Regions from separate parts of the Actinosynnema sp. NPDC059335 genome, predicted to be linked through region 1. Evidence: riboswitches for the same ligand, from Rfam matches in the RefSeq annotation. Region 1 holds a riboswitch; the other holds the start of a gene.
The links. Region 1 has a riboswitch for thiamine pyrophosphate ahead of thiC (phosphomethylpyrimidine synthase ThiC). Riboswitches for the same ligand answer to the same signal wherever they lie in the genome.

Region 1 (23,895 bases):
CCTGCCCGGCCACCACCGCCAACTCCCACGACACCGCGGGCTCGCGCGTGACGACCAGGCGCGCCGCCGCCACCCGCAGGTGCTCCGGGTCGTCCGCGAACCGCGCCGGCGCCACCTCCACGGGGTACTCGCCGGGCTCGACGCCGACGGTGAACGGCTCGGCTTCGGAGTCGAGGTGCCCCGGGTCGGCGACGACCAGCCGCCCGCTGCCCAGCCGCACCGCGCCCGCCTCGCGCACCTCGGTGACCACGGCCCCCGGCCGGGGCAGCTCCCACCTCACCCCGGCCCGGAACACCAGGTCGGCGTGCCGGGGCACGGCGGGCAGCGGGCGGTCGGCGGCGGCTTCGGCGGTCGCGTCGGAGATCGTGCGGTGCACCCTACAGGCGACCACCGACAGTCAGCCGCCGTCGCGCGGGACCGCCCGCGGCGACCGTGAACGGCCACGCCACCAGCACCGCCAGCAACGCGCCCACCGTGTTGTTGAGGAAGTCCTGCGCCTCGCACACCCCGATCCCCGTCACGGCCTGCACGAACTCCACCGCGCCGCTGAACGCCGCCGCGACCGCGAGCACCGTGAACGGCCGCCGGGTGGCCAGCGCGGCGAAGAACGCGAACGGCACGAGCATCACCAGGTTCAGCCGCGCCAGCGACCCGACCAGCGAGAACTCGTTCGCCACGCACACCCCGACCGGGTCGGTCGTGACGATCGACAGCGACCCGCCCGGCCGCGCCAGGGTCACCGCCAGCGCGAGCGCCAACCCGCACCCGGCCAGCACCGACGGCGCCACCGGCCACCCCCGCCACCGCGCCACCACCAGCCCGACCGCGCCCAGCAGCACCGAGCCGCCGAACAACGCCGCGACCGCCTCGGGTTGGCCCAGCACCAGCTCGGCCACGTACGCGTCCCGTCCCCAAGCGCTCATGCCCTACAAGACGCGCGAGCCCCTCGCGGGTGGCTCAGCGCGTCGCCGGCGCCCGACACGCGTCGAGCCCGCGGAGCTGCCGCAGGACGAGTTCGGCCTCCGACGCGCGGCCCAGGCGGCGGTACAGCTCCACGGCGTACCGCCAGACCGCGCGGGCCCGGTGGTGCTGCCCGAGGGCCGCGAGGGGGTGGCCGAGGCGGTTGAGGGTTTCGGCGGCTTCGACGGGGTCGCCGAGGGCGCGGAACAGCGCGAGGGCCCGCCGGTAGTGGTGGACGGCCCGGTGGTGGTCCCCGGTCCGGTGGGCGATGTAACCGAGGCTGTCGTGGGTGGCGGCCTCGCCGTCGGGGTCGTGGTGGCGTCGGAACACCTCGAGGGCCTGCCCGCACTGGACGCGCCCGCCGGCGTGGTCGCCCAGCCGGGCGCGGTACCAGCCCATCTGGTTGAGCGCGCGGGCCTGCCACACCGGGTGGGCCGCGACCCGGTCGAGGTCGAACGCCCGGGACGCGTGCTCCAAGGCCCTCCGGTCGTCCCCGCGCAGCTCCCACACCCACGCGAGGTAGTGGTGGGTCGCGGCCTGCTGGACGAGGTCGTGGTGGTGCTCGGCCAGCGCCAGGGCGTGGCGCAGGTGCGCGAGACCCGACTCGTGCCGCCCGAGGGCGGCGTGGGCGCGTCCGAGGCGCCGGTGCGCGAGGGCGCGGGCGGCCGGGTCGCGCAGGTGGTCGGCGGCGTGGACGGCGGCCCGGTACACGGCCAACTCGTCGACGCGGTGCCCGCGGCGCCAGTGGAACGTGTGCAGCGCCCACGCCAGGTGCCAGACGGCCTGGTGGCGGTGGCGGGCGGCGGAGAGCAGCTGGGCGGCCAGCAGGTGCGGGTGGTGCGCGTCCAGCCAGGCCAGCGCGGAGGCGCGGTCCGGCAGCGACCGGACCTGGCAGCCGGGCGCGGGCGGGTCGACCCGGATCGGCTCCCGGTACGGGTACAGCAGGTGGTCGGCGGCGTGGGCGGTGTGCCGGTAGTGGTCCACCACCCGGTCCAGCGCCGCCCGCCGCACCGGTTCGGGGACGTCGGCGCAGGCGGTGGTCGCGGCGTAGGCGCGGACCAGGTCGTGCATCCGGTAGCGGCCGTGCGCCTGCCGGTCGAGCAGCGACGCCTCCGCCAACGCGCCCAGCACCGCGCGCGCCTCCCGCGCGGGCAGGCCCGTCAGGGACGCGGCCGCGGGCAGGTCCACGTCCGGCCCCGGAGCCAGCCCCAGCAGCGCGAACGCCTCCCGTTGGCGGTCGGTGAGGTGCCGCAGGGACCAGGACAGCACGGCGGGCAGGCTGGCGGCGGGGTCGGTGTGGTGGTCGAGCATCTCCAGGCCCAGCTCCCGCAGCTCGACCGCCAACTCGGCCAGCGGAACCGCCGGCCGCGCCGCGGCGTGCCGGGCCATGATCGCCAGCGCCAGCGGGTGGCGACCGCACAGCCCGACCAGGTCGTCGGTCGCCTCCGGGGCGGGCGCGACCCGCGGCACGCCCAAACGTCGGGTCAACAGGTCACGGGCCTCCTCCCGGCCCGGCACACCCAGCGGCACGTGCCGCGCGCCGCACCGGTCGATCAGCGACGACAGCACGGTCCGGCCCGTGACCAGCACCGTGCACGTCGGGCTGCCCGGCAGCAGCGGCACGACCTGTTCGGCGGTGGCCGCGTTGTCCAGCACGACCAGCATCCGCCTGCCCGCGACCAGACCCCGGTACAGCGCCGCCAGGGCGTCCAGGTCGGGCGGGAGCGCGCCGGGGTCCACGCCCAGGGCGCCGAGGAACCCGCGCACCGCGTCCACCGGCCCGGTCGGCCGCCCCGCCGGGCTGAACCCGTTCAGGTCGACGAACAGCTGACCGTCCGGGAACCGGTCGAGGTTGCGGTGCGCCCACACCAGCGCCAGGCACGTCTTGCCGATGCCGCCCACGCCCGCGATCGCCGACACGGTGCCCGCGGCGTCGTCCAACGCGGCCAGCTCCGCCGCCCGACCGACGAACGCCGCGGGCACGGCCGGCAGTTGCCGCGGCGTCGCGGCCGCGGGCCGTACCGGCGCGGCGTGCAGGTGCACACCGCCGTGCACCACACCGGCCTGCACCACGCCGCCCAACCGGCCCGTCACCGTGTTGCGCACACCGGGCGGTGCCACCCGGATCGGACCGGCTCCGCGGCCCACACCGGCCACCGGTTCGTCGACCTCCACTGGACCGCCCCCTCGACCACCCGTGTTCGGATTCCCGACCACAGGGTGACGAATCGGACGTGCTCACCGAACCCTTCGACGATCGACAACCGGCGACGGCGACGCGGTCCCCCTCCGCCGCCGGGCCGCGAACGGCGACGGGGCGGGGCGGCGACGGGGCGGGGCGGCGACGACCACCCCGCCCCGCCGGCGTCACCCCTCCAGCCGCCACAGCGGCGACACCGGGCCCACCCCGCCGCCCAACGGGTACGCGGCGGCCACCGACCGGACCACGAAGTCCTTGCCGAACCGCACCGCCGTCGGCACGTCCGCGCCCCGCGCGAGCTGCGACGCGATCGCCGACGCCAGCGTGTCCCCGCTGCCGTGGGTGTCCTTCACGTCGTAGCGCGGCCCGAGCAGCTCGACGAACCGCTCGCCGTCGAACAGCACGTCCAGGCACTCCGGGTCGTCCCACAGGTGCCCGCCCTTGACCAGCACCCACCGCGGGCCCATCGCGTGCAGCGCCTCGGCCGCCTTGCGCTGGTCGGCGCGGCTGCGCACGTCGATGCCGGTCAGCAGCCGCACCTCGTCCAGGTTCGGCGTCACCAGCGTCGCCCGCGGGAACAGCAGCGACCGCACCGCGTCCAGCGCGTCGTCGGCCAGCAGCTGGTGCCCGTGCATCGACGCGGCCACCGGGTCCACCACGAACGGCCCGACGTCGACCCGGTCCACCGCCGCCGCGACCGCCTCGATGATCGCCGCCGACGCCAGCATCCCGGTCTTCGCCGCGTCCACCCCGATGTCCGTCGCCACCGCCTCGATCTGCGCGGCCACCACGTCCGGCGGGATCTCCGTGTACCCGGTGACGCCCAGCGAGTTCTGCACGGTCACCGCCGTCACCGCCGTCATCCCGTGCACCCCGCACGCGAACAACGTCCTCAGGTCCGCCTGCAGGCCCGCGCCACCGCCCGAGTCCGACCCGGCGATGGTCAGCACCTTCGGCGGCGCGACCGCCATCAGCGCACCCCCATCAGTCCACCACCGGCAGGTACACCTTGGCGCCCCGGTCGGTGAACTCGTGCGACTTCTCCGCCATGCCCGCCTCGATCGCCTCCACCGTCGACAGCCCGCGCTCCTCCGCGAACCGCCGCACGTCCTGGGTGATCTTCATCGAGCAGAACTTCGGCCCGCACATCGAGCAGAAGTGCGCCGTCTTCGCCGGCGCCGCGGGCAGCGTCTCGTCGTGGAACGACCGCGCCGTGTCCGGGTCCAGCGACAGGTTGAACTGGTCCTCCCACCGGAACTCGAACCGGGCCTTCGACAACGCGTCGTCCCGCTCCTGCGCCCCCGGGTGCCCCTTGGCCAGGTCCGCCGAGTGCGCCGCGATCTTGTACGTGATCACGCCCGTCTTCACGTCGTCCCGGTTGGGCAGCCCCAGGTGCTCCTTCGGGGTGACGTAGCACAGCATCGCCGTGCCCAGCCACCCGATCTGCGCCGCCCCGATCGCCGAGGTGATGTGGTCGTACGCGGGCGCGATGTCCGTGGCCAGCGGCCCGAGGGTGTAGAACGGAGCCTCCCCGCACCACTCCTCCTCCAGCCGCACGTTCTCCGCGATCTTGTGCATCGGCACGTGACCCGGCCCCTCGATCATCACCTGCACGTCCTTCGCCCGCGCGACGTGCGTCAGCTCGCCCAACGTCCGCAGCTCCGCGAACTGCGCCTCGTCGTTCGCGTCCGCGATCGAACCCGGCCGCAGCCCGTCACCCAGCGAGAACGTGACGTCGTACGCCCGCAGGATGTCGCACAGCTCCTCGAAGTGCGTGTACAGGAAGCTCTCCTTGTGGTGCGCCAGGCACCACGCGGCCATGATCGACCCGCCCCGCGACACGATGCCCGTCACCCGCCTGGCCGTCAGCGGCACGTACCGCAGCAGCACCCCCGCGTGCACCGTCATGTAGTCCACGCCCTGCTCGGCCTGCTCGACGACGGTGTCCCGGTACACCTCCCACGACAGCTTCGCCGGGTCGCCGTCCACCTTCTCCAACGCCTGGTAGATCGGCACCGTCCCGACCGGCACCGGCGAGTTCCGCATGATCCACTCGCGGGTCTCGTGGATCCGCTTCCCCGTCGACAAATCCATGATCGTGTCGGCGCCCCACCGCGACGCCCACACCATCTTCTCCACCTCCTCCTCGATCGAGGAGGTCACCGCCGAGTTCCCGATGTTCGCGTTGACCTTCACCAGGAACTTCTTCCCGATGATCATCGGCTCGGCCTCCGGGTGGTTCCGGTTGAGCGGGATGACCGCCCGACCGATCGCCACCTCGTCCCGGACGAACTCCGGGCTCAGGTTCTCGCGCGCCGCCACGAACCGCATCTCCGGCGTGATGACCCCCGCCTTCGCGTACGCCAGCTGGGTCACCGCCCCGTCGACCGGCTCCCGCCGCGCGATCCACTCCGCACGCACCCTCGGAAGTCCACTGTGGACGTCGATGGTCGCGCTCTCGTCGGTATACGGACCGGAAGTGTCGTACAGGTCGACGTGCTCGCCGTTGGTCAGCTCCACCCTGCGGAACGGGACCCGCACGCCGTCGCCCACCTCGCGGTAGACCTTGCGCGAACCCGAGATCGGTCCCGTGGTGACACTGGGCTTGACCGAACGGTCGTCAAGAGCCGTCACGACATTCCTCCCTACGCCGGCATTACCCGGTCAGGTTCAGGCGGTCGGCGGCGCCGGGGCCCTCACACCCCAGCCGCCCTCTCAGCCCGCTGTGGCGCGAGCTCCCGCGTGTGTTGAGTTTTCGCACTGCGTTCGAGCAGTCGGCCCGACCATAGCCACGGCCAGGTGCCGATGCCAAGGTGCGGATGCCGAAGACCACCGGTTGCGCGTACCTTTCACCGCGTGGCTGATCACCGGCCGTTCCCGCCCGGCGCCCGGCGCGTGGCCCGCCCCGCCGCCGTCTCGCCCTGCCCGTCCTGCGGCGACCTGGCGGGCCGCGGCTACCCCGCCTGCCGCTTCTGCGCCGAGCTGGTCGACCAGTACTGGCTGCTCGACTGGCAGGAGCTGCTCGCCGCCGAACAACTCGCCGAAGGCGGCGCCGGCGAGCGCGAACTCGCCGAGCTGGTCCTCGCCGACGAGGTCGGCCGCCACCCCTGGACCTGCACCGACTGGGCGATGACCCTCGTCACCTGCTCCCAGTGCGGCGAGGAACTCGCCACCGGCCCCGCCGACTGCGTCCGCTGCGCCATGGCCGACGCCCTCCGCTGGTCGTGGGACCACGCCGGCTACCCGACCGCGATCACCGCCGCCGAACACGCCCTCCGCGTCGCCCGGGCCGCCCTGCGCGCCCCCCACCGCGGCCGCCCCGCCACCGTCGCCGCCTGGCGGCTCCTCCTGCCGTTCCTGCTGGTCGGAGAGCTGCCGACGGCCGGCCAGATGCGCCGCATCCGGGCCGCCGTGCTCGCCGGCGCCTACACCGACCTGGCCCGCTGCCCCACCCACCGCGAACTCGCGTCCTACCCCGAGCTGCCCTGGCGACGCCCCGAACGACCGCCCCGCGCCGACCACCCCGCGCCGCACCGCGCCCACGACCGGCGCGACCCGTCCCACCGCGCGCCCGCGGGCGGGACGAGGCCGGGCCCGCCCTGGTCCTCGTCGTCGCCCTAGTCCTCGTCGTCGTCCGCGAACGGGTCCTCCGACGTCGCCGGGTCCCACGACAACCCCGGCACACCCCACCCGTTCGCGCGCAGCATCCTCTTCGCCGCCCGCTTGTGCCGCCCCACCAGCCGGTCCAGGTAGATGACCCCGTCCAGGTGATCGGTCTCGTGCTGCAGGCACCGCGCGAAGAACCCGGTGCCCTCCACCTCCACGGGCTTGCCGTCCCCGTCGAACCCGGTCACCTTCGCCCACGGCGCCCGCCCCGTCGGGTACGACTCGCCCGGCGCCGACAGGCACCCCTCGAAGTCGTCGTCCGGGTCCGGCATCCCCAACGGCACCTCCGACGTCTCCAACGTCGGGTTCACCACCACACCGCGATGGCGCACACCCTCGTCGTCCGGGCAGTCGTAGACGAACAACCGCAGGTCGATCCCGATCTGGTTCGCCGCGAGCCCCACACCCCGCGCCGCCGCCATCGTCTCGTGCATGTCCTCGATCAACGTGCGCAACGACTCGTCGAACACCTCGACCGGACGGGTCGGGCGGTGCAGGACGGGATCTCCGGCGATCCGGATCGGGTGAACTGCCATGGCGTGCAGCCTAACGGCGCGCCACGGCGGACGCGCCGACCGATGAGCCCACCCACACCAAGATCACGTGATGTAATGGCACCCACGCACGGGACACGGCTGAGGAGCCAGATGGACGCCGCAGAGGCACTGGCGCCGGCGGAGGGGCCGGACGACGGTTTGAACGACCGGGAACGCGAGATCCTGGCCTTCGAACGCCAGTGGTGGAAGTACGCGGGTGCGAAGGAACAGGCCGTCAAGGAGCTGTTCGACATGTCCGCGACGCGCTACTACCAGCTGCTCAACGCGTTGATCGAGAAAGAAGAGGCGTTGGCCGCCGATCCGATGTTGATCAAGAGACTGCGCCGGTCCCGCTCCGGCAGGCAACGCGCCCGCGCGGCCAAGAGGCTGGGCGTCGAGCGCCGATGACGAACCCCGAACAGCCGGCGGGCCCCGCCCACCCGGCCCGCGCCGCGGGCTACGCCCTGCTCGGCGTGGCCGTCATCGCCCTGGTCATCGGCCTGGTCAGCCTCGTCACCGGCGGCCCCGACGACACCCCGCCCGCCGCCCAGACCACCCCGCCCTCGGCCACCTCCGACACCCCGGACGGCTCACCGACCGCCCCCTCGGAGACCACCCCCGCGCCGACCACCCCGCCGTCGGACACCACACCGGCCACGACCGCCCCCACCACGACCGCCGCCCCCGGCGGCACCACCGCGAACGTCCCCCCGCCGCCCGTCGACACCGTCCCCAAGCCGCCGGTGCGCGTCTACAACAACAGCACCACCCAGGGCCTGGCCGCCCGCGCCCAGGCCGACGTCGAACAAGCCGGGTGGCAGGTCGCCGAGAGGGGCAACTACTCCCAGGGCACCATCCCCACCACCACCGTCTACTTCCGCCCCGGCACCGACGAGGAACCCTCCGCCCGCGAACTCGCCACCGTCCTCGGCGCCCGCGTGGAACCCCGGTTCGACGGCATCCAGGCCGCGCACCCCGGCATCATCGTGATCGTCACCAACGACTACCGGGGCCCGACCGCCAAGAAGGCATCCTGACCCGGCGTCCCGACCCGGCCTCCCGCCCCCGACCGGCGTGCCGTCGCCCAGCCCGGCCACCGCCGCCCCGACGCCTCACCGCTCCCGCGACTCCGCGTAAGCGGCCAGGGACGCCAGCTGCGCCGGGTCCAACGACGGCCGCACCCGCTCCCGCGCCGACGCCAGGTGCGCGCCCGTCACCTCCGACGCCGACAACGACTCCCGCATCGCCGTCAACGCCGCCTCCCGGATCAACGCCGCGCAGTCCGCCGCCGAATACCCGTCCAACTCGGCCGCCAACGCACCCAGGTCCACGTCCGACCCCAACGGCGTGTTCCGCGCCGACGCCCGCAGGATCTCCGCCCGCGCCTCCGCGTCCGGCGGCGGAACGTACACCAACCGCTCCAACCGACCCGGCCGCAACAACGCCGGATCCACCAACTCCGGCCGGTTCGTCGCCCCCAGCACGACCACGTCCCGCAACGGCTCGACCCCGTCCAACTCCGTCAACAACGCCGCCACCACCCGGTCCGACACCCCGGAATCCGACGACTGCCCGCGCCGCGGCGCCAACGCGTCCACCTCGTCCAGGAACACCAACGCCGGCGCCGCCTCGGCCGCCCGCCGGAACAACTCCCGCACCGCCCGCTCCGACTCGCCGACGAACTTGTCCATCAGCTCCGCGCCCTTCACCGACAGCACGTTCAACCGCCCCGTGCCCGCCAACGCCCGCACCAGGAACGTCTTGCCGCACCCCGGCGGACCGTACAGCAGCAGACCGCGCGGCGGCGCCACCCCGAGGCGCGCGAACGAATCCGGGTACTGCAACGGCCACAACGCCGACTCCGTCAACGCCTGCTTCACCTCGGCCATGTCACCGACATCGGCCAACGTCAACCCACCCGTCCGCAACGTGTCCGAAGTGGACATCGAAATCGGACGGACGATCTCCAACGCCCCCACCAGGTCCGCCTGCGCCACCCGCGGCTCGTCCGCGTCCCGCTGCCGCAACGCCGCCCGCAACGCCGCCTCCCGCCGCAACGCCACCAGGTCCGCCGCCACGAACCCCGGCGTCCGGTCCGCCACCACGCCGAGGTCCACATCGGACTCCACCGGCACGTCCCGCAACAACACCCTCAGCAACTCGGTGCGCGCCGCGCCGTCCGGCAACGGCAACACCAACTCCCGGTCCACGAGCTCCGGCACCCGCAACCGCGGGTCCACCGCCTCCGGGTGCGCGCTCGTGACCACCAGCGCCACCCCCTCGGGCCGGCGGCGCAACGCGTCCAGCACGACCGTCGCCACCGGCGGCGGCGACGCGGCCGGCAACAACGCCTCCACGTCGGTCACCAACAACACCGCCGGCGCCTGCCCCTGCGCCCGCGCCACCGCGTCCACCACCCGCTGCGCCGCCGCGTTCGCCTCCAACACGGCGATGCTCGGCGCCGCCACCTCGACCACCGTCGCCCCCGCCGCCTGCGCCACGGCCCGCACGAACGTCGCCTTGCCGACCCCCTCGGGCCCGCTCACCTGCGCCGCCAGGCGCGGCGTCGCCCCCAACCGCGCCAACAAATCCGGGTGGCTGAACGTCAGGTCGAACCACTCGGCGAGCCGCTTCGCCGCCTCCTGCTGCCCGACCAGGTCCGCCACCGGCACCGCCGGCACGGCCGCCTCAACCACCTCCGCCGCCGCACCCCCAACCCCCGACGACACCCCCACCTGCGTCAACGCCTGCCCCACAGCCCCGCCCGCCCCGACGCCCACCCCGCCGTCCCCCGACCCGCGACCCGCCCCCGCCGCGCCTCCCGACACCGCCGGCACGTCACCGGTGCGCGCCCCGTCCCGCCACCCGACCACCGTCGACGGCTGCACCGCCACCGGCACCCCGGCCGGCTCCGTCGCGGTGATCGTCAACAGCTCGTTGGTCCACGTCATCCCGATGGCGTTCGCCAACTTCCGCCGCGTGGCGCTCACGTCCGCACCGGGCGGCGGCGCGAGGTCCTGCGGCAGCAGGGACACCGCGTCACCGACCGTCAACACCTTCCCGGTCAACGCCATCCGCAACGTCTCCGGCGTGAGCGACGTGCTGGCCAACCGCGACCCCGCCACGGTCACCGAACGCGCCGCCGCGACGTCCACGGGAGCCACCACCACCTCCGCGCCTTCCACCACGCCGAGGTTCGACAGCGTCACGTCGTCCACCAGCACGACACCGGGCGGCCCGTCACCGGCCGTCGCGGCGGCGAGGGCGGCACTCGCCCTGGCCCCGGTGAGCCGCACCGCGTCCCAGGCCCGCAGCCCGAGCGCGTCCAGCACCTCGGGGTGCAGCCGAACCACCCCGCGACGGGTGTCCAGGGCCGACGGGGACAGGCGGGCGGTCAGCGTGATCACGGGGTGAGCGTAGTTGGGGCCGACGGCCGAGGCGGGACGGTCCACCCACCCCCGACGCCGCGAGCCGGACTCCGCCAGCCCCACCTCGCCGGGCCAGGCTCTACCCACTCGCACGGACGCACCGGCTCGCGCTCACCTCACCGACTCACCCGGCCCGGCGGCGTTCCTCGCGGATGCGTCCGACGGGGCCGCACCCGACTCACCGGCACGTGGCGAGCGGCTTAGCGGGTCGACCCCGGAGCGGGGGTCGGGGACCCGGCGGCGGCCCGGCGAGGCGACGGTTGGGGTTGCCGGCCTCGTTGTTTCAACCGACGTTCGAGGCCGTCAATAACGGCGTTTTGGAAGATGGCCGCGTCGAGATTCACCCGATCGTGAACGCCGTCGACCACCAAAACCGCAGCTCAACCCCACCATACCGGCCTACGGCCGATCATGCCTCCGCAAGCCGATCTGCCGCCACCCCCGCCGCTTCCCCGGCCGCGCCTGCCCGTTCGTCTCCGCCGCCACCTGCGTCGGATCGACCGTCCGCCGCGGCCGCCGCACGGCACGCATCGCGGCACCCGCGACGCGACCCCCGAGCGGCTGCCGCAGGCCCAACCGCCGTGCCGCCACGCCGTGCGCACGCTTGATCGCCCGCCGGTCCGCCGCCGGCACCGACCACGCCTCCGGGTGCTTCGCCAGCCACCGGTACCGGCGCACCGAGTACGGCAGGTGCCCGAGGTACACGAGCATCGCCGCGATCAGCGCCACCAGCGGGAACGTGATCACGGCCGCGGCCAGCAGGCCGACCATCACCAGCAACGGCGCGACGAAGCGCGGCGCCACCTTGATGGTCTTCACCGACAACGTCGGGATGCGGCTGACCAGCAGCAACGCGATCCCGACCGTCCACACGGCGACGACCGGCTGGCTGGACCACCACCCGGACCGGCCGAGCTGCTCGTCCAGGATCAGCGGCAGCAGCAGCAACAACCCGCCGGCCGGCGCGGGCACGCCGACGAAGAACTCCTTCGTGAACGCCGGCTGCTCGACCTCCAGCAGCGTGTTGAACCGCGCCAACCGCAGCACCATGCACACCGCGAAGATCAACGCCACGACCCAGCCCTCACGGCTGGAGTCGAACTTCCACACGTAGATCACCAACGCGGGCGCGACGCCGAACGAGATCGCGTCGGCCAACGAGTCCAGCTCCGCGCCCATCTTGCTGGTCGCGTCGAGCAGCCGGGCGATCCGCCCGTCCAGCCCGTCGAACACGGCCGCCGCGGCGATCGAGCCGATCGCCGCCCCGTACATCCCGGTGATCGCGAAGTGCACGGCCGACAACCCCGCGCACATCGCGAGGACCGTGATGGCGTTCGGCAGCAGCCTGATCCCCGGCCCGCTGGGAGCCATCCGCTCAGCCCTCCGCGGGAGAATGGGCCGCCGAACCACCGGCCGCCGAACCGGAACCCGCCGAACCGGAACCCGCCGAACCGGAACCCGCCGAACCGGAACCCGTCGAACCGGAACCCGTCGAACCGGAACCCGTCGAACCCTCGGCCGGCAGCGACCCGGCCACCGAACCCTCCGGCGCGGGGAACCCGGCCGACGGCAGCTCGGCCAGCACGGTCTCGCCGCCGATCGTCCGCTGCCCCGCCTCCACCAGCACCCGGCTGCCGGTCGGCACGTACAGGTCCACCCGCGACCCGAACCGGATCAGCCCGTACGTCTGCCCGACCGCCACCTTGTCGCCCTCGGCGACCTCGCACACGATCCGCCGCGCCACCAGGCCCGCGATCTGCACGACCACCACGTCGTGCCCGGCCGGCGTGCTCAACCACACCGTGTTGCGCTCGTTGTCCTCGCTTGCCTTGTCCAGGTCGGCGGACAGGAACTTGCCCGGCCGGTACGACACCTGCCGCACCAGACCGGCCACCGGCACGCGCTGCACGTGCACGTCGAACACCGACAGGAACACGCTGATCCGGGTCATCGGCGCGGACCCGAGCCCCAGCTCGGCGGGCGGCGCGGCCTCGACCACGTGCGACACCGTGCCGTCGGCCGGCGCCACCGCGACGCCGGGCCGGGTGGGCGTGGTGCGCCGGGGTTCGCGGAAGAACCACGCGACCCACCCGGTCAGCAGCGCGCCCACGACGCCGGCGCGCTTGGAGTAGCGGCGCAGCAGCAGTGTCGCCACGGCGGCGCCTGCCACGAACGGGCGGCCCGCGGGGTGCATCGGGGGGACGATCCCCCGGGCGAGCTGGAGGAAGTGGGAGACGGCACCACTGTGCTTGTCGCGATCGACGGTCATGGCTCTTCCGTGTCAGGGCAGTGCTTCCGGCCCGCCACACGCTACGCGGCTCCGCCGGCCCGCGTCCGGCCCGCCCGTGCGTCCCCCGACGAACGCACGGACCGACCGGCGCTCCGATCACCCCGAGTGTAAGCCGGGTCACACGGTTGATCAACGCCGACGGTCAGCCCGACGTCACTCTCCGTGCAGGAGGCGGACCACGACCTCGTCGCCCGCCGCCAGCTCCGTCACGTCCTCCGGCACCTCGATCAGGCAGTTGCTCACCGCCAACGCCGACAGCAGGTGCGACCCCGGCCCGCCGACCGGCGTCACCACGCGCCCCGACTCCGGGTCGTACGCGCCGCGCCGGAACTGCGTCCGCCCCGCCGGCGACGTCACCGGCGCGCTCAACCGCGCCACCGCCGCCGGCCGCTCCACCTCCGCGAACCCCATCGCCGCCCGCAACGCCGGCCGGACGAACACCTCGAACGACACCTGCGCGCTCACCGGGTTCCCCGGCAGCGTCGCCACCGCCACCCCCCGGTAGCGCCCCGCGCCCTGCGGCCCGCCCGGCTGCATCGCGACCTTCGTGAACTCCACCCCGCGCCCGGTGAACGCGTCCTTCACCACCTCGTACGCCCCCGCGCTCACCCCGCCCGACGTGAGCAGCAGGTCCACCGACGCCAACCGCGGCGCGATCGCCTCGTGGAACCGCTCCACGTCGTCCGGCACGAACCGCAGCAGCTCCGCCTCGCCGCCCGCCTCCCGCACCGCCGCGGCCAGCATCACGCCGTTCGACTCGTAGATCCGCCCCGGCGCCAACTCCTCGCCCGGGCCCACCAGCTCCGACCCCGTCGACAGCACCAGCACCCTCGGACGCCGCCGCACCGGCAGCGACCCGAACCCCAACGCCGCCGCCAACCCCAACTGCGCCGGACCCAGCACCGCGCCCGCCCGCAGCACGGTCGCGCCCACGGCCACGTCGTCCGCCCGCCGCCGCACGTTCGCGCCGACCGCCACCGGCCGGTCCACCCGCACCACCGACGTGCCGCCGTCGGTCCACTCCACCTGCACCACGGCGTCCGCGCCCGCCGGCACCGGCGCGCCCGTCATGATCCGGTGCGCCGTCCCCGCCGCCAGCGGACCCGACGCCGCCCGCCCCGCCGGGATGTCCTCCACCACCGGCAACTCCACCGGAGCCGCCGCCACGTCGGCCGCGCGCACCGCGTAACCGTCCATCGCCGAGTTGTCGAACGGCGGCAACGGCACCGTCGCCACCAGGTCCTCGGCCAGCACCAGGCCCAGGCAGTCCGCGAGCGGCGACCGCACCACGGGCATCACCCCGACCAGCCCCGCCACGCGGGCTTTGTGATCAGCGACTCGGGTCAGCGCGTTCGACACGCGTCCCATCCTGCCGCGCCCGTGGCAGACTGCTCCAACCGGCTGATCACGACAGGGGGCACGTTGCAGGTCCGGACCCGCCACACCCCGACCTTCGGGGTGGCCCGACTCGTCCTGGCGCCCGGTGAGCCGGTCGCGGTCGAGCGCTCGTCCGTGCTCGCCACCAGCTACGGCGTCACCGTCGACGGGCGCACCAAGGCGCCCGGCGTCAACGCCGCGCTGTGCACTGCGGGCCCCGAGGGCGGCTGGGTGGACGTCGCCCCCGCCCTGCCCGGCGACCTGCACGTCCTCGAACTGGAGGGCGCCACCGGCTGGTGCGTCGCCCGCGACAGCTGGCTCGCCTGCGCCGCCACCGCCCGCCTCGACCCGACCGCGCCGCCCGTGCGCGCCCTGCACGGCGGCGACCACGGGTTCCTCACCTACGCCTTCGGCGCGGGCCCCGTCGTGCTGAGCTGCTACGGCACCCTCGACGTGGTCACCCTCGACCCCGGCGAACTGGTCACCGTCGCCGGCGGCCACGTGGTCGCGTTCGCCGACACCGTCCAGTGCCGGCTGCGCGCCGTTTCGCCCGACGCGCCCCAATCCGTGCGGAATGGCGAAGGGCTGGTCCTCGACTTCGCCGGACCCGGACTCGTGCTCACCCGGACCCGCAGCCCGCGCGGACTCGTCAGTTGGTTGCGCGACAACGGATTCAGCGTCCGCTCATGACTCCATAAGGAGGTATCGGCGAACCCCCTCCTGCCTCTAGCGTGGCGGTTTGCTCAGGGTATTTCTCAAAGGGAGGACGTCTTGGCTGTCGGCACGGTCAAGTGGTTCAACTCGGAGAAGGGCTACGGATTCATCGCCGCGGACGGCGGGCCGGATGTGTTCGTGCACTACTCGGCGATCCAGATGGAAGGCTTCCGGACGCTGGCCGAGGGCGACCGCGTGGAATTCGAGATCCAGGCGGGGCGCGACGGCCGCAGCCAGGCGTCGGACGTGCGGAAGGCGCCGTGATTCCCGCCCGACCCGCCCCGCGGCGGGTCGGGCCGCCTCCCCCAGGCCGGCGCGCGCGGCGGGCTCCCCGTCCGCTCGGCGCTCCCGCTGGTCCGTTTGCCGGGAACCCCGCGCAAAGCCCGGTGCGCGGACGTTAGGCTCCGTCGCGTGTCGGAGGACCTGAGCGGGCGACGGCTGGGGCACTACCGGATCGACGGGGTGCTCGGCCGCGGTGGCATGAGCGTGACCTACAAGGCCACGGACGTCAGGCTCGGTCGCAAGGTCGCCCTGAAGGTCATCGGCGAGCACCTCACCGCGGACGCCGAGTTCCGCGAGCGGTTCGTCGACGAGGCCCGCAACACCTCGGCGATCGACCACGCCAACATCGTGCCGCTCTACGACTTCGACGAGGTCGACGGGCTGCTCTACATCGCCATGCGGCTGGTCGACGGCCAGGACCTCGCCAGCCACATCAAGGACGGCCCCCTCTCGCCCGCGCGCACCCTCGCGCTGCTCGGCCAGGTCGCCGAAGCGCTCGACATGCTGCACGGCAAGGGCCTCGTCCACCTCGACGTGAAACCCGCCAACGTGCTCGTCACCACCAAGGAAGCCGCGGGCGAGCACGTCTACCTCGCCGACTTCGGCCTCACCCGGCGCGGCGCCACCGGCCACCGCACCCGCACCGGCGACTTCCTCGGCTCGCCGACCTACGCCGCGCCCGAGCACCTGCGCGGCGAACCCCTCGACGGCCGCACCGACCAGTACGCGCTGGCGTGCATGGTGTTCGCCTGCCTGTCCGGCCGGCCGCCGTTCCAGGGCAGCGTGCAGGACGTCATCCAGGGCCACCTCGGCGCGGAGATCCCCTCGCTGACCGCGATGGTCGCGCTCCCGCCCGCCATCGACGACGTGCTGCGCAAGGGCACCGCCAAGGACCCGGCCCAGCGGTACGGCTCGTGCGTCGAGCTGATCGCCGCCGCGCGGGCCGCCCTGTCCGGCGCGCCCCAGGGCTCCCCGCCGCCGCGCCGCACCGACTCCGGCGCGGTGCCGATCGGCCCGCAGACCGGCGGCGTGCCCGTGCCGCCGCAGGGCGCGCAGTACCGGCCGCCCTACCCGCAGCAGCACCAGCCGCCGCAGCAGCAGCCGCCCGGGTTCCTCCAGGAGCCGGTCCGGCTGCGCCCGCCCGCGCAGGTCGGCGCGAGCGCGTTCACGAGCACCGCCAAGTCCCGGCCCGCGTGGTTCGCGCCCGTGCTCGCGGGCGCGGTCGCGATCGTGCTGATCGTCATCCTCGTGGTGATCCTCACGCCGAAGGATGAACCTCCGCGCCAGGGCGGCAGCGAGGGCACGACCCAGTCCATCGAGGTCGGGGGCACGTCGAGCGACAAACCGCTGCCCACCAGCGTGCCCGTGCGCACCTCCCGCTGACCTGCTCTTCTTGCACTCTCCTCCGTCGAGTGCTAAACACGGTGTTGGCACTCGGACCACCTGAGTGCCAACACGCAGGCTGGGACGGTGAGGCCCGTCCCCACCAGGGGGCTGGTCGTCCGTCGCGGGCACCGAGCCTGGCCGAAGCACCGTGTTCCGCTGCGGGCGCGCGTCCGCAGTGGCCCCATTCGTAATCAGGCGGAGGAACACACCGCAATGGCCAAGATGATCGCGTTCGACGAGGATGCCCGCCGCGGTCTCGAGCGTGGCATGAACACTCTCGCCGACGCCGTCAAGGTGACGCTCGGCCCCAAGGGCCGCAACGTCGTGCTCGAGAAGAAGTGGGGCGCGCCGACCATCACCAACGACGGCGTCTCCATCGCCAAGGAGATCGAGCTCGAGGACCCGTGGGAGAAGATCGGGGCCGAGCTCGTCAAGGAAGTGGCGAAGAAGACCGACGACGTCGCGGGTGACGGCACCACGACCGCCACCGTGCTGGCCCAGGCCCTGGTCCGCGAGGGCCTGCGCAACGTGGCCGCGGGCGCCAACCCGCTCGGCCTGAAGCGCGGCATCGAGAAGGCCGTCGAGGCCGTGACCGAGCAGCTGCTGAAGACCGCCAAGGAGGTCGAGACCAAGGAGCAGATCGCCGCCACGGCGTCCATCTCCGCGGGCGACTCGACCATCGGCGAGCTGATCGCCGAGGCCATGGACAAGGTCGGCAAGGAAGGCGTCATCACCGTCGAGGAGAGCAACGCGCTCGGGCTCGAGCTGGAGCTCACCGAGGGCATGCGCTTCGACAAGGGCTACATCTCCGGTTACTTCGTGACCGACCCCGAGCGCCAGGAAGCGGTCCTCGAGGACCCGTACATCCTGCTCTACGGCTCGAAGATCTCGTCGGTCAAGGACCTGCTCCCGCTGCTGGAGAAGGTCATGCAGGGCGGCAAGCCGCTGCTGATCATCTCCGAGGACGTCGAGGGCGAGGCCCTGGCCACCCTGGTCGTCAACAAGATCCGCGGCACGTTCAAGTCCGTCGCCGTCAAGGCGCCCGGCTTCGGCGACCGCCGCAAGGCGATCCTCCAGGACATCGCCATCCTCACCGGCGGCCAGGTCATCACCGAGGACGTCGGCCTCAAGCTGGAGAACGCCGACCTGTCGCTGCTGGGCAAGGCCCGCAAGGTCGTCGTGACCAAGGACGAGACCACCGTCGTCGAGGGCGCGGGCGACCCGGAGCAGATCCAGGGCCGCGTCAACCAGATCCGCGCCGAGATCGAGAAGTCGGACTCCGACTACGACCGCGAGAAGCTGCAGGAGCGCCTGGCGAAGCTCGCCGGCGGTGTCGCGGTGATCAAGGCCGGCGCCGCCACCGAGGTGGAGCTGAAGGAGCGCAAGCACCGCATCGAGGACGCGGTGCGCAACGCCAAGGCCGCCGTCGAGGAGGGCATCGTCGCCGGTGGTGGCGTCGCGCTGCTCCAGGCCGCCGAGATCGCGTTCCAGGGCCTGAACCTGGAGGGCGACGAGGCGACCGGCGCGAACATCGTCAAGGTCGCCGTCGAGGCCCCGTTGAAGCAGATCGCCGTGAACGCCGGCCTCGAGGGCGGCGTCGTGGTGGAGAAGGTCAAGGGCCTGCCCGTGGGCCACGGCCTCAACGCCGCGACCGGCGCGTACGAGGACCTGCTGGCGGCCGGCGTGCCGGACCCGACGAAGGTCACCCGCTCGGCGCTGCAGAACGCCGCGTCGATCGCCGCCCTGTTCCTCACCACGGAGGCCGTGGTGGCCGACAAGCCGGAGAAGGCCAGCGCCGCCCCGGCCGTCCCGGACGCCGGCGGCATGGACTTCTGATCGGACCTCGGGTCACCCGACCCGGTCCCGATCGGCCGAAGTCTCGAAGGGGCCCGGTTGGCCCCCGGCGACCCGGGCCCGGGGCCGGCCCGGGGGGGGGTGTTGGGTCGGAAGCCGCCCCCCCCGCGCCGCCCCCCCCGCCCCCGCCGCGGTACCTCCCCGGGGGGCGCGCCCCCCCCGCCCCCCCCCCGGCCCCCTTCGCCGTGCCGGGGGTGGAATGGTGGTCCGTAGCCCTCCCCGCACTGCCCCTCACGGCCTCGGATACACGATCGGGTGAGATCGGCCGGAAAGTGTACGGAAACACCGTTACCGCACCTCGGTTAAAACGAGACCGAACCCCGAACCACCCGGCCTGCCCATCCACCCCCGATCCCCGCCTCCCACCACCCGCCACCTAGCCGCCCACCCGCCCCGCCACCCGTCGACCGCTACCCAGCCACCCACTCCACGCCCATCCCACACTCGCCGCCCCGCCGTCCCGACACCCGCCGCCTCCCACCCGCCGACCCGCCGGCCCGACAGGGCATGCCGCAGGCCCGACCCCCCGGACTGGAGTTGACCACGTGCTCATCGCGCACCTGAGCGACCCGCACCTGCGGACCGATGCCCTGGCCGCCGAACCGGCCGCTTCGCTGCGCCTGGCGCTGGGCCGCGTGCTTGCGCTGGACCCGCGGCCCGACTGCGTGGTGATCACGGGCGACCTGGCGGACCACGGGCAGGTCGCCGACTACGAGCAGCTGCGCGACCTGATCGGCGACTTCCCCCTGCCGCTGCACCTGACCACCGGCAACCACGACGACCCGCGGGCGTTGGTGGAGGTGTTCGGCGGCACGGCGTTGCTCGGCGGTGGGACGTCGGCGCGGTACGCGGTCGCCCACCCCGGCTTCACGGTGATCGCGCTGGACTCGTGGCGGCCGGACGGGCCGGCCGGGTGGCTCGGTGACGAGCAGTTGGCCTGGCTCGACGGCGTGCTGGGGGAGCGGCCCGAGGTGCCGGCGTTCGTCTGCCTGCACCACCCGCCCGTGGCGGTCGGGATCCCGCTCCTCGACGGCATGCGGCTGGAGGACGGGCCGGCGCTGGGTGCCGTGCTCGCCCGGCACGGCAACGTGGCCCGGATCCTGGCCGGGCACGTGCACCGGGCGATCAGCGTGCCGTTCGCGGGCACGGAGGTGTCGGTCTCGCCCAGCACGTACCGGCAGACGTCGCTCACGCTGCGCGCCGACCGGCAGACCGGGTACCTCGCCGAGCCCACCGGTTTCCTGCTGCACGTCGGGACCGAGTCGGGGTTCGCCACGCACACCGTGGCGGTGAGCCACGCGGGGGCGTTGCTCGGCGGGTTTTGAGCCCTGGCAGGCCCGTGACGCCCGACGCCCGTGGCGAGCAGGCCCCGTGGCGAGCGGACCCGCGACGCGCGGCCCCGTGGCGAGCAGACCCGTGACGCGCGGCCCCCGTGACGAGCAGACCCCGTGACGAGCGAGCCCTGGGGAACGGCGGACCGCGTGGGTGGGTGACTGGTCGGGGACGGGCGGGAGATGGGGTGAGTGCGGGGTGAGCGGTGGTCGGGTGGGGTGGGCGGCAGGTCGGGGGAAGGGCATGGGGTGGGGTTAGCCGCCGAAGCACACGAACGGGCGGCGGAGGGGGTCGGTGGCGGTTGCTTCGGCCAGGGCGTGGGGTAGTGGTTTGCCGGTGGCGACGGCCGCGTGGAACGTTGCCATGGTGTGCGCGGCGGCCCGGTCGCCCACCTTGTTGACCGCGGCCACCACGGTGCGCGACCCGCTCGCCAGCAGCGCGCCGGCGAAGCCCAGCGCCTCGTCGCCGGGCCGGATGTGGCTCAGCGCCAGCGAGCACGCGGCCAGCACGACCTGCTCGGGCGCGGTGCGGAGGCGGGCGGTTTCGTGGGCGAACAGGGGACCGTCGACGAGTTCCAACCGGGAGAACAGGGCGTTGTCGGTGACGTGCTCGCCGTGCGCGGCCAGGTGCGCGAGCCGCGCGCCGTCCAGGCTCGCCAGGACGTCATTCACTGCTTCGGGTGTCACTGCATCGGGGTAGGTGGCGCGCAGGTCGCTCACCTCGCCGACGACCTCCGGCAGCCCCGGCCCGCCGACCAGCACGACCCGGGTCGCGGACGTCGGCGTGGACACCGAGGTCAGCCACGCGGTCGCCGAGGGCGCGACGACGACCGGCCGGCCGCGCAGCGACGGCAGCGCGTGCCACGGCACCGCGTACAGCTCACCGGTCGGCACGACGACCAGCTCGCGCCGGCCGACCAGCCCGGCCAGCGGCCCCATCAGGGCTTCGTCCAGCCGCTCGGCGCGCAGCGCGGCGGATGCCGCGACGGCCCCCGCCAGCGCCGGCGGGAGGTGGTCGGGGGCGAGCACGTCCACGTCGGCGTGCAGTTGCCGGACGTCCTCGAACAGCTCCGCGGCCCGACCCAGCCGTACGAGCGTCGCCCCGCCCGCCACCAGGACCACGGCCGACAGCACGTCGCGGTGGGTCACGAAGCTCACCAGGGCACGGTCACCCAATGCGGCACGGATGGCGGCCACACCGGCCACGGGGCGTGGTCGGCCCCACACGCTCGTGTGCCACCCCAGTCGCGCCACCTCGCGGTGCAGCTCGTCCAGCCGATCCTCCAGCTCGGCGACCGGCCGGCCGTCCAACCGGGCCTGTTGCACGGCGCGCGACAACGACCGCGACTGCGCCACCCGCCGCGCCAGCACCGGGTCGTCGATGGCCGGCAGCGGCTCGTACCGGTAGACCTGCGCCCGCGTCCGCTCCAGCCAGTCGAAGGTCGCCTCGGCGTCGCCGTCGTGCTCCAGCACCAGCCCGACGGCCAGTTCGCCCAGCTCACGGCCGTGCACGGCGGTGCCGCACAGCAGGTCGAGGCCGCCCATTCGGTCGCGCACGCGCCCCAGCTCGGCCAGCCCCTCCTCGGCCTCCCGCAACGCGCGCCCCGGCTCGCCGACGGCCACCGCCAGCTCGGCCCGGCACAGCCGCAGCAGCATCCGGTGGTCGACCGGCGTGATCGGACCCGGCTCCGGCACCCGGTCGAGCACCGCGCGGGCGGTGGCCGGGTCGCCCCGGCGGATCGCGGTTCGCACGGCGAGCAGGCGCGCCACGGCCGCCTCGTCGGTCAGGCCGGCGGCGGTCAGCCGGTCGGCCAGCCGGGTCGCGCGGGCCGGTGTGACGCGGGCGGGTCCGCGCGACCGCCGCGCGGCGAGCGCCGGACCGCCGGGGCGGGCAGCCGCCGAGCCATCGGGTTGGGCAGCCGCCGAGCCGCCGGGACGGAAGCCCGCCGCGCCATCCGCGCGGGGAACCGCCGAGCCGCCGGGACGGGAGACCGCCGAGCCATCGAGCCGGGTGGCCGCCGGACCGCCGGGGTGAGCGGCCGCCGAAATACCCGGATGAGGGATGAATGTTCCCCCGGACGGGGATCCGGCCGAGGCGGACGAGGGCTCGGCAGCAGCGAAGGGGGATTCGGCGGACGGGGGCGCGGGTCGCGCGGGAGCGGGCAGAGACGGGACAGGAGGGGGTGAGGGCTCGGCGGGAGGGGGTTCGGCGGGCGGTGGGGCGGGTTCCGCGTCGGGGGAGGCGGTGTCGGGGGTGGCGGCGGTGTCGGGGGAGGCGGTGGTGTCGGGGGAGGCGGTGGCGGCGAAGTCGGCGCGCAGCCGCATCAGGGCCGCCAGCTCGGCCCACGACCGGCTGCCCCGCCGCCGGAACCGGCGTTGGGCCTGGTCCGCCAGCTGACGCGCGGTCGCCGGGTCGCCTTGCAGCAGCGCCGCCGCGGCACGCGCCAGCTCGGCCTCCGCCAGGTCCTGCCCCACGCGCCGCCGCCGCAGCACGACCAGCGCCTCGTCCAGGTGCCCGGCCGCCTCGTCCGCCAACCCGGCGGCGAGCATCACCCGCGCCCGGTCGATCCGGGTCCGCGCCACCAGGTCGGGCGCGAGCACCCGGAACATCCGCTCCGCCTGCTCGTGGTGCGCCAGCGACCGGGGCACGTCACCGGTCAGGTGCGCGACGTCGCCGAGGTTCCCCAGCGCCTTCGCCTTCAACAGCGGCAGGTCGTCGGCCTCGGCCAGCTCGATCGTGCGCCCCAGGTCGCGCTCCGCGGCCTCCGGCAGGCCGAACGCGATGGTGGTCAACCCGCGGTTCATCAGGGCCGTCGCCAGCGTCGTCGCGCCGACCGCGCCGGCCGCCCACCCGGCCTCCAGCTCGCGCACCGACTCGTCGTGCAGCGCGAGGGCCTCGGCGGTCCGCCCCGCCCGGTGCAGGATGAGCGCTTCCTGGTCCTTCACGATCGCCCGCAGGCCGACCGCGTCCCGCCCCTCGGGCAGCGTCGCGATCAACCCGTCCGCCGTCCGCAGCCGCGCCAGGCCGTCCTCGACCGAGTCGGTCTCGGCCTCGCCGTACGAGAGGGTGATCAGGATCCGGATGCGGACCGTGGTCACTTCGACGTCCGACGACATCACCGGCAGTGCCCGCAGGCCGCGCCGCAGCAGGGTCACCGCTTCCGCGGGCCGCCCGGCCGACGCCGCACGGTAGGCCCGTCCGTGCAGGTCCCTGGCGGCTTCGAGGGCGTCCGCCGAGCGCGGGGAGGTCGACGGGGCAGCACGAGGCACGGGCACGTCCTTAATGCCAGCACACGGAACGTGGCCGAGAAGCCGTCTTGTGGAGGTTCTGCGTGAGCCGAACGGATCACTCTCCGTGAGCGCCCTGCCGGTCGACCCACCGCGGCGGGCGCTACAACATGATCGTCGGCGTGACGACCGTCCGGCCGGGCTCGCCCCGCGAGTCGACCAGGTGCACCACGATCTGCGTGGTGCCGGCGGGCACGTCGGACAGCACGAACCGGCCGCCGTCGTCGGCCTTGGTGGTGCTGGACTCGTGCTCGGCCACCCGTACCTCGACGGTGTGCTCGCCGGCGGGCACGAGCCAGCCGTCGATGCGGTGCCGCGCGCCGGTCGAGGTGAAGTTCACCATCAACGTCAGGTTGTCCACCGTGAAGGTGATCGTGCCGGGGCTGCCCCCGCGCACCCCCGCGAACGAGCCCGCGCGTTCCCAGCGGGCCACCTCGACGTCCAGGTTCTCCAGCGCCACCGCGAACTGGATCCGTTCGACGAGCCCCGGTGGGGGCGCGTCCAACTCGTACACCAGGCGGTTCAGTTCCGTGAGGACAGCGGTGTCCTCTTGGCCTCTGCGGTCATCGCGCGGGTCGATGTC
Region 2 (5,381 bases), on a different contig from region 1:
GCCTCGTCGTGGTCGTGCGTCACCACCAGCGCCGTCGCCCCCGCCTCCCGCAGCAGCCGCGCCAGGTCCACCGCCAACTGCTCCCGCAACGCCCGGTCCAACGCCGACAGCGGCTCGTCCAGCAACAACAACCGCGGCCTCGGCGCGAGCGCCCGCGCCAACGCCACCCGCTGCTGCTCGCCACCGGACAACTCGGTCACCCGCCGCGCCCCGTACCCGCCCAACCCGACCAGCTCCAGCAGCTCGGCCACCCGCTTGCCCCGGGCCTCCCGCTCCACCCCCCGCATCCGCAGCCCGAACGCCACGTTCCCCGCCACGTCCCGGTGCGGGAACAGCTGCCCGTCCTGGAACACCAGCCCGAAACCCCGCCGGTGCACGGGCGTCCCGGCCAGGTCCGCGCCGTCCCACGACACCGCGCCGCCCGCGACCGGCTCCAGCCCCGCCACCGCGCGCAGCAGCGTCGACTTCCCGCACCCGGACGGCCCCAGCAGCGCCACCACCTCACCGTCCACCACGGTCAGGTCCACATCGGACACCGCGAGCACGGGACCGTACGCCACGCTGAGCCCGTCCACCCGCAACGACATCAGAACTCCCCACCGCTCGGCACCCGCAACCGCTCGATCACCAGCACGGCCGCCGTGGTCACCACCATCAGCAACGCGCACGCCGCGTACGCCATCTGGCTGTTCAACTCCCCCGGCCGCGACATCAGCCGCGCGATCACCACGGGCAGCGTCGGCGCGTCCGGCCGGGCCAGGAAGCTCGTCGCCCCGAACTCGCCCAGCGCCACCACGAACCCGAACCCGGCCGCCGCGAGCAGCGACCGCGACGCCAGCGGGAAGTCCACCTCGCGCCACACCCGCCACGGGCTCGCGCCCAGCGTCGCCGCCGCCTGCCGCAGCCGTTCGTCCACGGCCCGCAGCACCGGCAGCACGATCCGCACGATCAACGGCGTCACCACCAGCGCCTGCGCCAGCGGCACCAGCAGCGGTGACGTGCGGAAATCACCAGGCAGGGCGTTCATCGTGATCAGGTAGCCGAAGCCGAGCGTCACCGCCGACACGCCCAGCGGCAGCATGAGCGCCGTGTCCAGGGCCTCCGCGAACCACGACCCGTGCCGCCGCAACCCCACCAGCACGACCGCCGACGTCACCCCGACCAGCAGCGCCACCACCGTGGCGTCGGTCGCCACGCGCACCGAGTTCAGCGCCGCGTCCAGCCCCGACACCGCCAGCGTGCCGCGCTCGCCGGTGCCCGCCAGCGCGGCGTAGCCCGCGAAGCTCCACCCGTCGTGCGTCGCCAGGGACCGCACCACCAGCCCCACCACCGGCGTCGACAACGCGGCCACCACCAGCCACGCCGCCGCGACCACACCCCACTCGCCGCCCACCGGGCGACGGGGCGGCTCCACCCGCAGCGGCAGCCCCCGCTCCCGCCGCCGGCGCGCCAGGCCGCCGACCACCAGCACCGCGATCACCGCCGCGAACTGCAGCAGCGACAACGCCGCCGCGCCGGACAGGTCGAACAGCTCCACCGTCCGCAGGTAGATCTCCGTCTCCAGGGTGCGGTGCCGCGCCCCGCCGAGCACCAGCACCACCCCGAAGCTGGTGGCGCAGAACAGGAACACCACCGACGCCGCCGACCCGATCGCCGGCGCCAACGACGGCAGCACCACCGACGTGAACGCCCGCACGCGGGACGCGCCCAACGCCCGCGCCGCGTCCTCCGCGCGCCGGTCCACCCGCGCCCACAGCCCGCCGACCGTGCGGGCGACCACCGCGACGTTGAAGAACGCGTTCGCCAGCACGATCGGCAGCACACCCCCGTCCGGCCACAACGCCCGGAACGCGAGCCCCACCACCACCGTCGGCAGCACGAACGGCACCATCACCGCGGCCCGCACCACCCCCGCGCCGCGCACCCGGCAACGGGCCAGCAGGAACGCCACCGGCATGCCCGCGACCAGCGCCAACGCCGTCGCCGCCGCGGCCTGGCCGAGGGTGAACCCGACCAGGTCCCAGGTGTCGGCCCGCGCCAGGACCGGCAGCGGCCCGCCCTCGCCCAACCCGAGCGAGACGATCGCCGCCACCGGCCAGGCGAAGAACACGCCCAGGAACACCACCGGCAGCAACGCCGCGAGCACCCAGACCACCCCGGGCCCCGGCCGCCGGCCGCCACGCCACCCGGACCCCGCGCCACCGGACGCCCCGAACCCCCGACCACCGCGCGAACCCGACCCGAACCCCCGACCGCCGGACGACCCGGACCCCGAACCCCCGCGCGAACCGGAACCGGGACCGGACCTCAGCCCTGGACCAACGCGCGCCACTGCCGCACCCACCGCTCCCGGTTGGCGTCGACCTCGCCCGCCGGCAGCGACCGCGCCTCGGCGGGCAGCGGCGCGGCCTTCGTCCACGCCTCGGGCAACGCGACACCCTCGCGCGACGGGTACACGTACATCTGGCCCGGCACGTCCGCCTGCACCTGCTCGCCGAGCAGGAAGTCCACGACCTTCTTCGCGTCCTCGGGGTTCTTCGCGCCGTTCAGCACGCCCGCGTACTCGACCTGCCGGTAGCAGGTGTCCAGCAGTGCCTTGGTCCGCGGCGTGCCGTCGTCGCCGATCTCCGCCGACGGCGACGAGGCGTAGGACACGACGACCGGCCTCGGCCCCTTGCCGCTGGAGCCGGAGAAGTCCTGCGTGTACGCCTCCTCCCAGCCGCTGACGACCTTCACGCCGTTGGCCTTGAGCCGGCCCCAGTAGTCCTGCCACCCGTCCTCGCCGAACTCGGCGATCGTGCCGAGCAGGAACGCGAGGCCGGGCGAGGACGTGGCCGGGTCCTCGACCACGAGCATGTCCTTGTACTTCGGGTCGGTCAGGTCCTCGTACCGCTGAGGCTCGCCGAGGCCCGCGAACGCCGCGACGTCGATGTTCAGGCACACGTCGCCGACGTCCACCGCGTGCAGCCGGTTCGGCGGGTCGAGCCGGTAGCGCTGCGCGCCGTGCTGCGCCTCCGGGCTCGCGTACTCGGCGAACACGTCCTCCTTCAACGCGCGGGAGGCGAACGTCGAGTCCACGCCGAAGGCGACGTCGCCGATCGGGGCGTCCTTGGTCAGGACCAGCTTGTTCGTCACCTCGCCCGCGTCGCCACTGGCCAGCGGCTTGATCGTGATGCCGGTGTCGGCCTTGAACCGCTCCAGCAGCTCCGGCGACAGCGCGAACGAGTCGTGCGTCACCAGCGTGACCACCCGCTCCCCCGCGGGCGGCGCGTCGGACGTGGTCACCGAACAGCCCGTGAGCAGCGCGAACGCGGTCACGGCGGGCAGCACTCGTCGGAACATCATCTCTCCCTACACCGGCATGACCCGGATCAGGTGTGGACGGTCGAAGGCTCGCGCGCCTTCCTCTCAGCCCGGCGCAGCACCGGACTCCCGTGGCGAACGGACAGCTTACCCCGCGCGGTGGCACGATCGGGGCCATGGCCGAGCTGCTGACCGACGACCAGGTGACCGCCGCGCTGACCTCGCTGCCGTCGTGGCGGGCGCAGGACGCCGCGCTGGTGCGCACGGTGGAGCTGGAGAGCTTCGCGCAGGCGTTGCAGGTGGTGAACCGCGTGGCGGAGATCGCCGAGAACGACAACCACCACCCGGACATCGACATCCGGTGGCGCACGCTGACGTTCCGCTGCAGCACGCACTCCAGCGGCGGGATCACCGCCCTGGACGTGTCACTCGCGGAGGAGATCGACGGGGTGCTCGACGCCGTCCGGTGACCCGCTCCGCGACCCGCCGTCCTGTCGTGACCCGCCGACCTGTCGTGACCCGCCGACCTGTCGTGACCCGCCGACCTGTCGGGACGTCGCCGCCCGCCGGCCCCGCAGCACGACCGCGATCGTGACCAGCGTGAGCACGCCCACCGCCGGGTAGACCCAGCCGAGCGCCGACTGGTGCCAGGGCCGCGGGATGATCCAGATCGACGGCTGCGCGTTGAGCAGGAACGAGATCAGGTAGCTGCCGATCGCCAGCAGCCAGGCGACCGCCGTCACGACGGCCAGCCGGTGCCGGGCCGAGTACAGCAGCCACATCAGCGCGGGCACCGCCCACACCCAGTGGTGGCTCCACGAGATCGGCGAGACGAGCAGCCCGAGGAGCTGCACCGACACGATCATCGCCAACGCGTCCCGCGCCTTCACCGCCGCGTGCAGCGCGAACCCCGTGAGCACGGCCGCCACCACGACCGCGCCGACGAAGACCGGCCCCGTCCCGATGTCGTGGCCGACGGTGCGGGACAGCGCGCCGCGCAGCGACTGGTTGATCGCGGACCCGACCGGGCCCACGCGGGAGGCGTCGCCCAGCAGGTGGAACCAGTACTCGTTCGACAGGCGCGGCGACACCGCGTACGCCACCGCGACCGTGCCGAAGAACGCCGCGACCGACCACACGGCCGCCTTGTACTGGCGGTTCACCAGGAAGTAGAGCCCGGAGATCGCCGGCGTGAGCTTCAACCCGGCCGCGATCCCGACGCCCGCGCCCCGCGCGGCGTTGCGCGCGGAGACCAGCGTGCCGAGCAGCAGGGCGGCCAGGACGAGGTTGATCTGGCCGTAGTTCAGGGTGGTGCGGACCGGCTCGACCCAGATGAACAGGCCGGTCCACAGCATCGCGCGACGCGGGTCGCCGCTGCCGACGAGCTGGAGCGACTTGCGGGTGACGAACCACAGGCAGGCGAGGCTGACGAGCTGCCAGAACCAGCGGGCCACGCCCCACGGCACCCAGGACAGCGGCACGAAGACGAGCGCGGAGAACGGCGGGTAGGTGAACGGCAGGGCGAACTGGTCGGAGAACTCCTTGAGCCGCCACTCGTACAGCTGCCCGGTGAACAGCTCCGGCGAGGCGTTCCGGTAGACCATCAGGTCCACCATGGTCATCTTCGTCTGGAACGCCACCATCGCCAGGTGGCCGAGCAGGGACAGGCCGAGCACCCACGGCGCGAAGGCGAGAACCCGCCCTTCGAGTGTGCGCAGCCCCACTGCCCCCACCTCCACGATGGTGTGAATTACACGACTGTCGGGCCACGAAACCGGGTACCCGAACGTCAAGACGAGTGGGAGATCAACGCAAGGGGAAAATTCGCATGACCACCGACATCGTCGTGTTCACCGTCTCCGCCCTGGGCATGCTGGCCACCGCGGGGGGCGTCTTCGCCCTGGCCCGCCACAGCCGCAACCAGGTGCGCTGACGACTCCGGGCACAGTACCTCGGGGCGGTGCGACGACCGCACCGCCCCGAGGTCTGCCGGGGCCGAGGGCGAAGTCCCGCCGAGGTCGCGCACCCGCGACGAGCCGAGCCGAGGTCGCGCACCCGCGACGAGCCGACGCGGGCGA

Region 2: linked by a shared signal. The riboswitch ahead of ACFXGA_RS31745 (thiamine ABC transporter substrate binding subunit) and the one ahead of thiC (phosphomethylpyrimidine synthase ThiC) in region 1 are both predicted to bind thiamine pyrophosphate.

What each region holds. Positions count from the first base shown of each region.
Region 1 covers NZ_JBHYXZ010000005.1:71,407-95,301, reverse strand. Annotated here, with positions in the region: gene ACFXGA_RS02865 (DUF4241 domain-containing protein) at 1-376, opposite strand, end outside; gene ACFXGA_RS02860 (VanZ family protein) at 378-923, opposite strand; gene ACFXGA_RS02855 (ATP-binding protein) at 958-3,066, opposite strand; gene thiD (bifunctional hydroxymethylpyrimidine kinase/phosphomethylpyrimidine kinase) at 3,328-4,131, opposite strand; gene thiC (phosphomethylpyrimidine synthase ThiC) at 4,145-5,794, opposite strand; TPP riboswitch at 5,785-5,912, opposite strand; gene ACFXGA_RS02840 (hypothetical protein) at 6,017-6,781, shown strand; gene ACFXGA_RS02835 (peptide deformylase) at 6,778-7,362, opposite strand; gene ACFXGA_RS02830 (DUF3263 domain-containing protein) at 7,474-7,770, shown strand; gene ACFXGA_RS02825 (LytR C-terminal domain-containing protein) at 7,767-8,399, shown strand; gene ACFXGA_RS02820 (AAA family ATPase) at 8,475-10,769, opposite strand; gene pssA (CDP-diacylglycerol--serine O-phosphatidyltransferase) at 11,190-12,161, opposite strand; partial or broken gene ACFXGA_RS02810 (phosphatidylserine decarboxylase) at 12,352-13,059, opposite strand; gene glp (gephyrin-like molybdotransferase Glp) at 13,234-14,448, opposite strand; gene ACFXGA_RS02800 (AIM24 family protein) at 14,503-15,147, shown strand; gene ACFXGA_RS02795 (cold-shock protein) at 15,229-15,435, shown strand; gene ACFXGA_RS02790 (serine/threonine-protein kinase) at 15,583-16,836, shown strand; gene groL (chaperonin GroEL) at 17,053-18,675, shown strand; gene ACFXGA_RS02780 (phosphodiesterase) at 19,239-20,018, shown strand; gene ACFXGA_RS02775 (CHAT domain-containing protein) at 20,280-23,294, opposite strand; gene ACFXGA_RS02770 (carboxypeptidase regulatory-like domain-containing protein) at 23,416-23,838, opposite strand.
Region 2 covers NZ_JBHYXZ010000140.1:15,617-20,997, reverse strand. Annotated here, with positions in the region: gene ACFXGA_RS31755 (ABC transporter ATP-binding protein) at 1-587, opposite strand, end outside; gene ACFXGA_RS31750 (ABC transporter permease) at 587-2,155, opposite strand; gene ACFXGA_RS31745 (thiamine ABC transporter substrate binding subunit) at 2,308-3,342, opposite strand; TPP riboswitch at 3,330-3,446, opposite strand; gene ACFXGA_RS31740 (4a-hydroxytetrahydrobiopterin dehydratase) at 3,480-3,773, shown strand; gene ACFXGA_RS31735 (mannosyltransferase) at 3,729-5,027, opposite strand.